DNA from 3 places in the Pseudoalteromonas ardens genome. Region 2 is predicted to be linked to each of the others. Evidence: predicted binding sites of a transcription regulator. Region 2 holds the regulator's gene; each other region holds the start of a gene.

What was found. Region 2 encodes FliA, which starts transcription of late flagellar genes. Its sites were predicted from a motif close to CTAAAGNTNNNNNNNNNNNNGCCGATA; they were not measured.
Region 1: the regulator FliA is predicted to act here: its motif matches at 1,922-1,948, upstream of QNM19_RS08205 (VC2046/SO_2500 family protein).
Region 3: the regulator FliA is predicted to act here: its motif matches at 1,373-1,399, upstream of QNM19_RS24335 (DUF5610 domain-containing protein).

What each region holds. Positions count from the first base shown of each region.
Region 1 covers NZ_JASJUV010000002.1:734,660-737,937, reverse strand. Annotated here, with positions in the region: gene QNM19_RS08230 (ion channel) at 1-641, opposite strand, end outside; gene QNM19_RS08225 (M48 family metallopeptidase) at 714-1,394, shown strand; tRNA gene QNM19_RS08220 (tRNA-Tyr) at 1,571-1,655, opposite strand; tRNA gene QNM19_RS08215 (tRNA-Tyr) at 1,679-1,763, opposite strand; tRNA gene QNM19_RS08210 (tRNA-Tyr) at 1,786-1,870, opposite strand; gene QNM19_RS08205 (VC2046/SO_2500 family protein) at 1,983-2,504, shown strand; gene QNM19_RS08200 (YchJ family protein) at 2,782-3,237, opposite strand; gene QNM19_RS08195 (SulA-like leucine-rich domain-containing protein) at 3,254-3,278, opposite strand, start outside.
Region 2 covers NZ_JASJUV010000006.1:236,959-240,236, reverse strand. Annotated here, with positions in the region: gene flhF (flagellar biosynthesis protein FlhF) at 1-725, shown strand, start outside; gene QNM19_RS18315 (MinD/ParA family ATP-binding protein) at 718-1,578, shown strand; gene QNM19_RS18310 (RNA polymerase sigma factor FliA) at 1,581-2,315, shown strand; gene cheY (chemotaxis response regulator CheY) at 2,359-2,742, shown strand; gene QNM19_RS18300 (protein phosphatase CheZ) at 2,762-3,278, shown strand, end outside.
Region 3 covers NZ_JASJUV010000014.1:53,156-56,433, forward strand. Annotated here, with positions in the region: gene QNM19_RS24325 (thiol:disulfide interchange protein DsbA/DsbL) at 1-113, shown strand, start outside; gene trmA (tRNA (uridine(54)-C5)-methyltransferase TrmA) at 173-1,270, opposite strand; gene QNM19_RS24335 (DUF5610 domain-containing protein) at 1,430-2,542, shown strand; gene murI (glutamate racemase) at 2,640-3,278, shown strand, end outside.

The DNA of each region.
Region 1 (3,278 bases), on a different contig from region 2:
ACCAACCGGCGTTTGGATAATTTAGGGTATTGCGCATGACGCATACGCAGCTCGCTGTAGGTATACTTGCCAGCCATTTCAAACAGACCTTGCTGTTCTGCGCCTTTTCTCAATAAGCGATAGATTTCTTCTGATTGTAAGAACAAATCGTTGGCTTCATCTAAATCTTGTTCTTTTAGTGCTTCACTAGCTTGCTTTTCCTGTAATAATTTGCCGCCAAGATAGAGGTTATCGATACGGGTTTTATCAAGTTTCATACCAAGCAGATTGGTGTTTTCGAGCTTGCAGCAATGAAGGTTAGCATCGCGCAAGTCCGCTTTCATTAACGATGCATTTTTGATGGTGCTGTTGAACAGATGAGCACCTTGCAGGTTGGCACGATAGAAGTTGCTGTATGACAGGTCATACCCTTCATGGTTACCAAATTTAACCAGGTTAAGACCTTCCAGGTTGGCACGTTTTAACTCTAACCCCTGCAAAAGGCCACCCCGTTTTGCATACCGTTCCAGCTTTTGTGTTAACTCCAGACCGCTTTTGTCAAATTTGCTATCATGCCAGAAGCAATAGCCTGAACCCATGTCTATTTCCTGGCATTTATGGCCGTCTGGAGATTCATATTGGCAAAGTGGTTTGTTATTCATGTTACGCCAGTTTAATCCTTCCTATTAGTAAGGGTAGCAGCATTTTTTCAGGGTAAATAAAAAATTGTATCTATGTCATTCGATTATCAATTAAGTATCAGCAAGCGCAGACAGAGTGTTGCGATAAAAGTCACAGCGGATGGCGTGAAGGTGTTTGCACCGCAGGGTATTGACCGGCAATGGCTGGAGGCCTGGCTGAAAAGCAAGTCGAGCTGGGTAGAGGATAAAAAGCGCGCAGTGTCTGCCCAGCAGCAACAGATCCAGTCACCTTTTCGTCGGTATGAAATTCAGATATTTGGTGAACGATATCAGCTGGCGCTGTCGCAGCGTCGTTCTTATATTGATCATGACGCTAAATGCATTGGTCTCAAAACCCGGGCGCAACCAGGTACAGAGGGTGCGCGCAAAGCCCTATTTAAGCTCTTAAACCAGATACTGCTTAGCTATGTAACACCGGTACTGGCTGAGTATTCGGTCCTGATGAACAGTCAGTATCAGGAATTAAAAATACGGGAGTATAAACGCCGCTGGGGCAGCTTGTCTTCAAATGGCACGCTGGCGCTTAACAGCTTGTTGGTTGGTGCGCCTAAGTGGGTTATAGATTATGTTGTTGTGCATGAGCTGGCACACTGTCATGTGATGGCACATAATCAGGCTTTTTGGCAGATAGTGGCACGTCATTATCCCAGATACCAGGAAGCGCAGGCATACCTGAGGCAATATGGAGTTGGGTTACAGATTGAAAAGCCATAGCGCGAGGCTGGATCTATACAGTGACACTGATGGGGATGGTTTTGAGATAGGCAGCCTGAAGCTTGCTTTCGTGCCGTCACTTCAATAAAAAACACCGGTCCGTAATTCAGCCTTATATGCTTGTCTGGACATGCTTGCATGGATAAATAAAGGGGTGCAATACTGCGTTAGGAAAGTGGTGGAGGGGGCTGGATTCGAACCAGCGAAGGCAGTGCCGTCAGATTTACAGTCTGATCCCTTTGGCCGCTCGGGAACCCCTCCTAAGAGAAAAACAAATTGTAAAGTGGTGGAGGGGGCTGGATTCGAACCAGCGAAGGCAGTGCCGTCAGATTTACAGTCTGATCCCTTTGGCCGCTCGGGAACCCCTCCTAAGAGAATACAAATTGTGATGTGGTGGAGGGGGCTGGATTCGAACCAGCGAAGGCAGTGCCGTCAGATTTACAGTCTGATCCCTTTGGCCGCTCGGGAACCCCTCCTCAACATGGGCGCTGATAATATCAAAGTTTTTAGTGAAGTAAAGAAATGTCCTAAAGAAAATTGAAAAAATGCCGATAAATTTTCATATTTGATAAATTGTGGCGATTTTACATGCAGATAGATGGCATTTTGTGCAAAGAGGCTCAGCTGGGCAGTGCACTCAATCACAGTGTTCATGAAGCAAGACGCGGCGACTTTGGCTTGCTGCTATCTTTATTGTCTCAGGACGCATTAGATTTTAGCCAGTTTGACCTGCCGCATACGTCTCCACAGGAAGCGGATAAATCAGAAGAGGCGCTTAAAAAGGCGTTGCAGCTTGGTCCGCAAAAGCCACTTGCCCCAGAACAATTTGATATGCTGATTGGTCAGAACAATGGGTTTCTGGCTCAGGGGGGCGACCTGACCAGTCTTCGTCTCAAAGAATGTTTGCAACCAGAGCCCTTTGCGGTACGTAACGACAAAAAACACATTCCGCTGCATATCGTTGATAATTTGGAGCCTGCGGTAAGACAGAAGCTCGAAAATACCAAAAATCCGCAAATGCTTGTTGATAACCCCGATATAGATGCCGCGGGCTTCTATGATCAGATAGCAGGTGGTGAAATGCAATCTATGTTGCAGGTCGCAGTTTAACAAACTCCATAGTGAGTTTGAAAAAACTAAGCGGGGAGTTAATGTTTGGCGAGCAAGTTGATGCGCGCAAACATCATAAGCTTTTTAGAATGATGTTTTCGTTTGGTCGAGTCTTTCTTTTGGATTTTGTCAGGCCGCTTCTTAGGCTATGAAGTCGCTTTGCGGCCTTAATTTGGTTGCAGAGTACAAAATATTGGGAGCAACGAATGGGAGAAGGTCGTCTATCTAACACTGGATTATTGCATATTCAATAATCCAGATTATCTGGCCTGCCAAGCTAGCCGTGACACTTTTTGAACTTCTTCCCACTTTGGCAGGGACAAGGATCATTCCTGCTAATTTTTTTCTCAGGACAGGCAAACAGTTCTCCATCAAGATAACGCCATTGGTCGTCTTCTCTTAAAAAACGAGACCGTTCGTGCATAGTGATGCACGTACTGCCATCCAGGTATGTTGCCTTAAACTCCACAAACTGATGTTCTGGAGACTCACTGCATTGAATGACTTCCAAGCCAACAAAGGTCGCATGCTCGGCAAATGCACTGATACTGGCCTCACTATTTTCTGCACGTTTAGATTGTGCATAAGTACGATGTATGTACCCTGTGTCTTTGAGGCAATAAGCACTGTATCTGGAGCGCATTAATTGCTCCGCACTGTCAGGTTGCTTTTGACCTGCTATGAAAGGCAGACAGCACGCTTGTGCTTCTCTCTCAGAACCGCAATAACACATATTTTCTCATTTGAACTTAATGCGCAACGACAGATACTTCT
Region 2 (3,278 bases):
GGAACGCACTGCTGAATATGGTTGTCAATCAAATGCATACAACGAACAACGATATTCTGCGTCAGGGCGGTGTATATGCCATGGTCGGACCAACAGGGGTTGGCAAAACCACGACAGTTGCAAAATTGGCAGCGCTGGGCGCACAGAAATATGGTGCCGATAATGTAGCACTGATCACAACGGATACCTATCGTATCGGTGCTTACGAGCAACTGGCAACCTATGGTCGGATCATCGGCTGTCCTGTTAAGCAAGTAAAAGATGCCAATGAACTTGCAGAGGTTCTTTATCATTTACGCAATAAGCGTCTAATATTAATAGACACGGCGGGGATGAGTCAGCGTGACTTGCGTCTGACGGAGCAGTTAAACACCCTGATGCGCAGTAGCCGTGTTGACATTCGCAGCTACCTGGTATTAAGTGCGACTGCTCAGATGCATGTACTGCAAGAAACCGTAAACCACTTCAAAAAAGTCAATTTAAGTGGTTGTATTTTTACAAAACTTGATGAAAGTCTAAGTTTAGGTGAGATAATTAGCATAGCGATTCAAAATCGTCTGCCAATAGGGTATCTTACCAATGGTCAGCGAGTGCCTGAGGACATTCGCGTGGCAAACGCTCAGAAGTTAGTCAAAAAGGCTGAGCAATTGTATTTAAAGAGAACAAAAGCACAACATTCGCGACGTGTACCAGTGGCGTCCCAGACAGTAGGAATGTATGATTAATACAGTTTTAGATCAAGCAAGTGGCCTGCGGAGAATGAACCAAAAAAATAACCACAGTGTAAAAGTAATCGCAGTGACTGGTGGTAAAGGTGGAGTAGGTAAAACCAATGTATCCCTCAACACTGCCATCGCATTAGGACAGCAGGGTAATCGGGTCTTGGTGCTTGATGCTGACTTAGGTCTGGCTAACTGTGATGTCATGCTAGGCTTGAGGGTCGAGAAGAATTTATCTCATGTATTATCTGGCGAATGCGAGCTAGACGAAATCTTAGTTGAGGGTCCGGCTGGGATCCGTATCGTGCCTGCAACGTCAGGTTCACAAAACATGGTCGAATTAACGCCTGCCGAGCACGCTGGCCTGATCCGTGCCTTCAGTGAGCTTAGCAGCGAATTTGATATTTTAATCGTCGATACGGCGGCTGGCATTTCAGACATGGTGCTGAGCTTCTCCCGAGCTGCCCAGGATGTACTGGTTGTAGTGTGTGACGAGCCGACTTCTATTACCGATGCGTATGCGCTTATCAAAGTATTAAGCCGTGAACATGGCGTCTACAAATTCAAAATTGTGGCCAATATGGTGCGGAGCTTAAGAGAAGGGCAGGAGTTATTTGCAAAGTTGTCCAAGGTTACAGACCGATTTTTAGATGTCGCTTTAGAGCTGGTTGCAACGATCCCATTTGACGAAAATATGCGTAAGTCTTCACGCCGTCAAAAAACCATCGTTGAGCTTTATCCTAATTCACCTGCTGCTGTGGCATTTAGAGGCCTGGCAAGCAAAGCTGTCAAGTGGCCCATTCCCCACCAACCTTCAGGTCATTTGGAATTCTTTATTGAGCAATTGGTAAACGGTTAAAGATGGCTTCACCGGTCAACCGCATGGCGGGATATAAAACGACAGACCACCTGCATAAGGTGGTGGAACGTCATACGCCTTTAGTGAAAAAGGTGGCCTGTCATTTGTTAGCCAGATTACCAGCCAGTGTTCAGCTCGATGATTTAGTCCAGTCAGGTATGATTGGACTGATAGAAGCCTGCAAAAATTTTGACGCGAGCAAAGGGGCGAGCTTTGAAACCTTTGCAGGAATTCGAATTCGTGGCGCAATGATTGACGAGATCCGCCGTGGTGACTGGGCGCCCCGCTCGGTACACAAAAACGGTCGCATGGTTGCAGAGGCCATTGCTGAGCTAGAAGCACAGCTTGGACGGGAACCAAAAGATACTGAAATCGCTGAAAAACTTGATATTACGCTAGATGAGTACCATCATATTTTACATGATGTCAATGCAAGTAAAGTGATCGGCATCGAAGACTTGGGGGTAGATGAAGACGTAATTTCTCCCGCAGGCAACGATTTTGCGCTAGACAAACCATTCAATAATGTTAAAAATGAGCGCTTTAACGAATCGTTAGTCAATGCGATCAAGACTTTACCTGAGCGCGATGCTTTGGTGTTGTCTTTGTATTATAACGATGAGATGAATTTAAAAGAGATTGGTGCGATCTTAGAGGTCAGCGAATCTCGAGTGAGTCAGATTCACGGTCAAGCAATGATCAAGCTTCGTGCAAAGATCAATGACTGGATCAATTAGAGTTAGTTTTACAATATAGGTTCAAACCTCACCGGAGGAAGTTTTGGATAAGAACATGAAAATTCTCGTGGTTGATGATTTTTCTACGATGAGAAGAATAATCAAAAACCTGCTAAGAGACTTAGGCTTTACCAATGTTCAAGAGGCTGATGATGGCAGTACGGCACTTCCAATGTTGCAAAATCAGGAATTCGACTTCGTCGTAACTGACTGGAATATGCCAGGCATGCAAGGTATCGATTTGCTTCGTGCAATTCGTGCTGATGATAAGCTTAAACACATCCCAGTACTCATGGTTACAGCGGAAGCGAAAAAAGAACAAATCGTTGCTGCTGCCCAGGCTGGAGTTAATGGTTATATCGTTAAACCGTTTACGGCAGGCACCCTGAAAACCAAACTAGAAAAAGTGTTCGAACGTTTAGGCTAGTATTGAAAAGGGTAGGCTTATGTCAACATCTTCTGTGCCACAGATAACTCTGGAACAGGCTAAACTGCTCGTTGAATACCTTGAACAAGGTGAGCAGGAAAAGGCTGATGAGATATTAATTGAGGCCACCAATAAAGAACAATCAGAGCTTTTTGCTGAAGTGGGCAAGCTAACTCGACAACTTCATGAGTCGTTGAAGAACTTTGAGTTAGATACCCGTTTATCTGATCTCACGACAGAAGCCATTCCAGATGCCAAGCAGCGCCTTAATTACGTCATGGAGATGACCGAAAGCGCTGCCAATAAAACCATGGATGCCGTAGAAGCAAGTCTTCCCTTAGCCCAAGAACTAGCCGATGAACTCTCTGAAATTAAGCCCACCTGGGACAGATTAATGAGCCGGGATATCCAGCTTGGAGAGTTCAAATCCTTGTGCCACGATCTTGACAGTTTTATGCAGTCGTCAAAAGGCCGTACAGATGAATTACAAAATCTGATGACCAATGTGTTGATGGCACAAGATTATCAAGATTTAA
Region 3 (3,278 bases), on a different contig from region 2:
TACCGACGTTTATCGTCAATGGTAAATACAAATTGATCTTGTCGCGAGAGTCGGGTGTGACTTCACCGGATGATATTGCCGCATTGATTAATTATCTGGCGAAAAAATCTTAATTTGCCAGAATGAAAAAACCCGCGATGGACGCGGGTTTTTTTATGTCTTAGATTCGCATTTACTTTCTGGTCAGAAAGACACCCGATTCAACATGGTGGGTGTAAGGGAACTGATCGAAGATAGCGATACGCGACACCTGATGCGTTTCACACAGCAATTCCAAATCACGTTCCAGCGTGTCCGGGTTGCAGGAAATATAGATGATGTTGTCGTATTGGCTGACCAGTTTACAGGTTAATTCATCCATGCCTGCGCGTGGCGGGTCTACCAGAATGGTTTGGCAGTTGTAACTGTGTAGATCTATCCCTTTGAGGCGTGAGAACTGTTTTTCGCCCTTCATCGCTGCGGTAAATTCTTCACTCGACATACGAATGATATCAAGGTTATCTACCTCATTGGCTGCGATATTGTACTGCGCTGAGTGTACAGAAGATTTAGAAATTTCAGTGGCCAATACCCGATTAAATTGGCCCGCCAGGGCGATGGAAAAGTTGCCATTGCCACAATACAGTTCAAGTAAATCGTTTTGCAGTGGTGCGCACAGGTCTTGTGCCCAGGCCAGCATCTTTTCGTTCACTGCTGCATTGGGTTGAGTAAAGCTGTTTTCGACTTGCTGATAGGTGTACTGTTTGTCATTAACAGTCAGCCGTTCAGTCACAAAGTCATCGCCAAATACCACTTTTTGTTTTCTGGCTCGGCCGATAAAGTCGACTTTATAACTCTGCTGTAGCTCGTGACGTAGCGCTTGCATAGCTTCTTGCCAGGTATCGTCCAGTGCTCTGTGGTAAAGCAGGCTGATCAGTACTTCTCCACTGAGTGTGGTGAGATAGTCAATCTGAAACAGCTTACGGCGCAGGATCTCGTTGTGACGTAGTTTATCCATCATCACCTGCATCATTTCGTTGACCAAAGGCGCACCTGGATCAAACTGATCCACCCGGATCTTCTCTTTGGTTTGTTGGTCGAACATGATGTGGAACAGATCGTCACCGTCATGCCAGACTCTGAATTCACAACGCTGACGATAGTGGCTTTTGGGGGAGTCGTACACTTCCAGCTGTGGCGCATCGAAGCGGGCAAATTGCGCACTGATCCGCTGCTGTTTTTCTTTCAACTGTTGCTCGTAGGTCGAAGTGTCAATCGTGATCACCGCCATATTAAAACCACCATAGTTAATGCAAAGAGGCGCTATTTTAGGATGCACTTTCGATTTGTCCAGCACAGAGCAAAACTTTTTGCTCTTTTATTGTACAATAGACTTAAGCTTATGGCGTTTTGGCCGATAACCAACTATCAAGTAAAGCGGAGAGCAGACATGAAAATCGGACAGTTGAATCAGCTGTTGAATCCGGCGATGCAGCATAACGCGGGTAAAGCTAAATCGCTTATCCCTAATATGTCAATTAATACGGATAGTTACCACGGAAACAAATCCCAGGCGGCGGCAAAAATGCTCGATGATAAACTGGCGCAGGCGCTGGGCATTGAGAAAAAAGAAGAAAAAGACAAGCCGTTGTTTGATTTTGAGGAAATTGTCAAAAATGTACTGGGGTTTGTACAGGGGGCTGTGAAGAAAGCCAAGGCCGCAGGGGAAGACGACGACACACTCAAGAGTATGCTTGATCAAGCACGCAAGGGCGTGCAGATGGGGATTGATGAAGCGTCTGAAGAGTTAAAAGGCACCGGTTTATTCAATGATGAAATTGAAGATGGGATAGAAAAGTCCCGAGAAGGCATTTTTAACGGTCTGGACGAATTTGAAAAAGAGTTGTTTGATCCAAAGCCTCAGCAAGTCTCTGTTAGTGCCGCTCAGTTTGCCAGCTTATCGAATCAGGCTGAATACGCCTTTACCACAGCAGAAGGCGATGAAGTGGTGATTTCATTCAGTGATGCGATGAGTCAGTCTAAAGCGGCCAGTTACGCGCGCAATGGCGATGGTGAAGGATTTGCTTATGGTGAGCAGAGCAGTCGTGAACTTAGCTTTTCTATCAGTGTGAATGGGGATCTGAATGAAGATGAGCAGGCTGCCATCAATGACATGATGAAAGATATCCGTGATGTCAGCGACACCTTTTTTGCCGGTGATTACGACGATGCCTTTGCCAAAGTGCAGGAGCTGGGCATTAACAGTGAGCAAATCGTCAACTTCACCATGGACTTGCGCCAGACTAAAACCTCGGCAGCGATAGCTCAGTATCAGCAAAGTAATCCGATGAAAGATCTGGAAAAAGCATTACAGCCATTGGATCAGCGTTTGGAAGGGATCCATGATGAGGCGAAAGGACTGGGTATAGAAGCTCAGTTACCGGATATTATGGCGTGGATCAACGAAGGCCAGGCACGTCTGAATGAGTTTTTGGATTATGCTGAAGGCTTCTTCAGCGCCCTGGAATCACGTCAAGCTGAGAAGCAAGACCAGCAGGTATAATAGCGCGTCCGAACCCATTCAGTTTGAGCTGACACAAGTATTTATTTTAAACCCTGACCGTGGCACACTGCGCGCGAACTGTAAATAAGGAGCGCATGTGCCACACATTCTCGTTTTTGATTCTGGTATCGGTGGAACCAGCGTGCTTGAGCACATTCGTGCGGTACTGCCTCATGCCGATTATAGCTATGTGATGGACAACGTGCTGCTGCCTTATGGCTTGCAGTCCCAGCAGACTATTCAGCAGCGTTTGGCTGCCCTGATCAAGTGGCTCGATCGCGAGTTGCATGCGGTCGATATCATAGTGATTGCATGCAACACCGCTTCAACTTATGCATTGGAATCTACGCGTCAGTTAACCTCTATCCCGATTGTTGGAGTTGTACCAGCTATCAAGCCCGCAGCCATAGCCAGTCGTAGTCGACATATTGGCTTACTGGCGACGCCAGCAACGTCCGGAAATACTTACACCCAGCAACTTATTACGCAATTCGCTAACGAATGCCAGGTTGACTTGTATCAGTCGACTAAATTGGTTGAGCTGGCTGAACAGTTTTATTGGTCCGGTGAGATTGACCGTGAGCTGCTTGTCGCTGAGATCAAACAACTTGAACTCGCCGCAGGATTGGATCTCTTAGTTTTGGGGTGTACGCACTTTCCTATTATTGCGAAACCTTTGAGTGAGGCCATTTCTGAGTCGATGACCCTGATTGATTCAGGCGCTGCAATTGCCAGG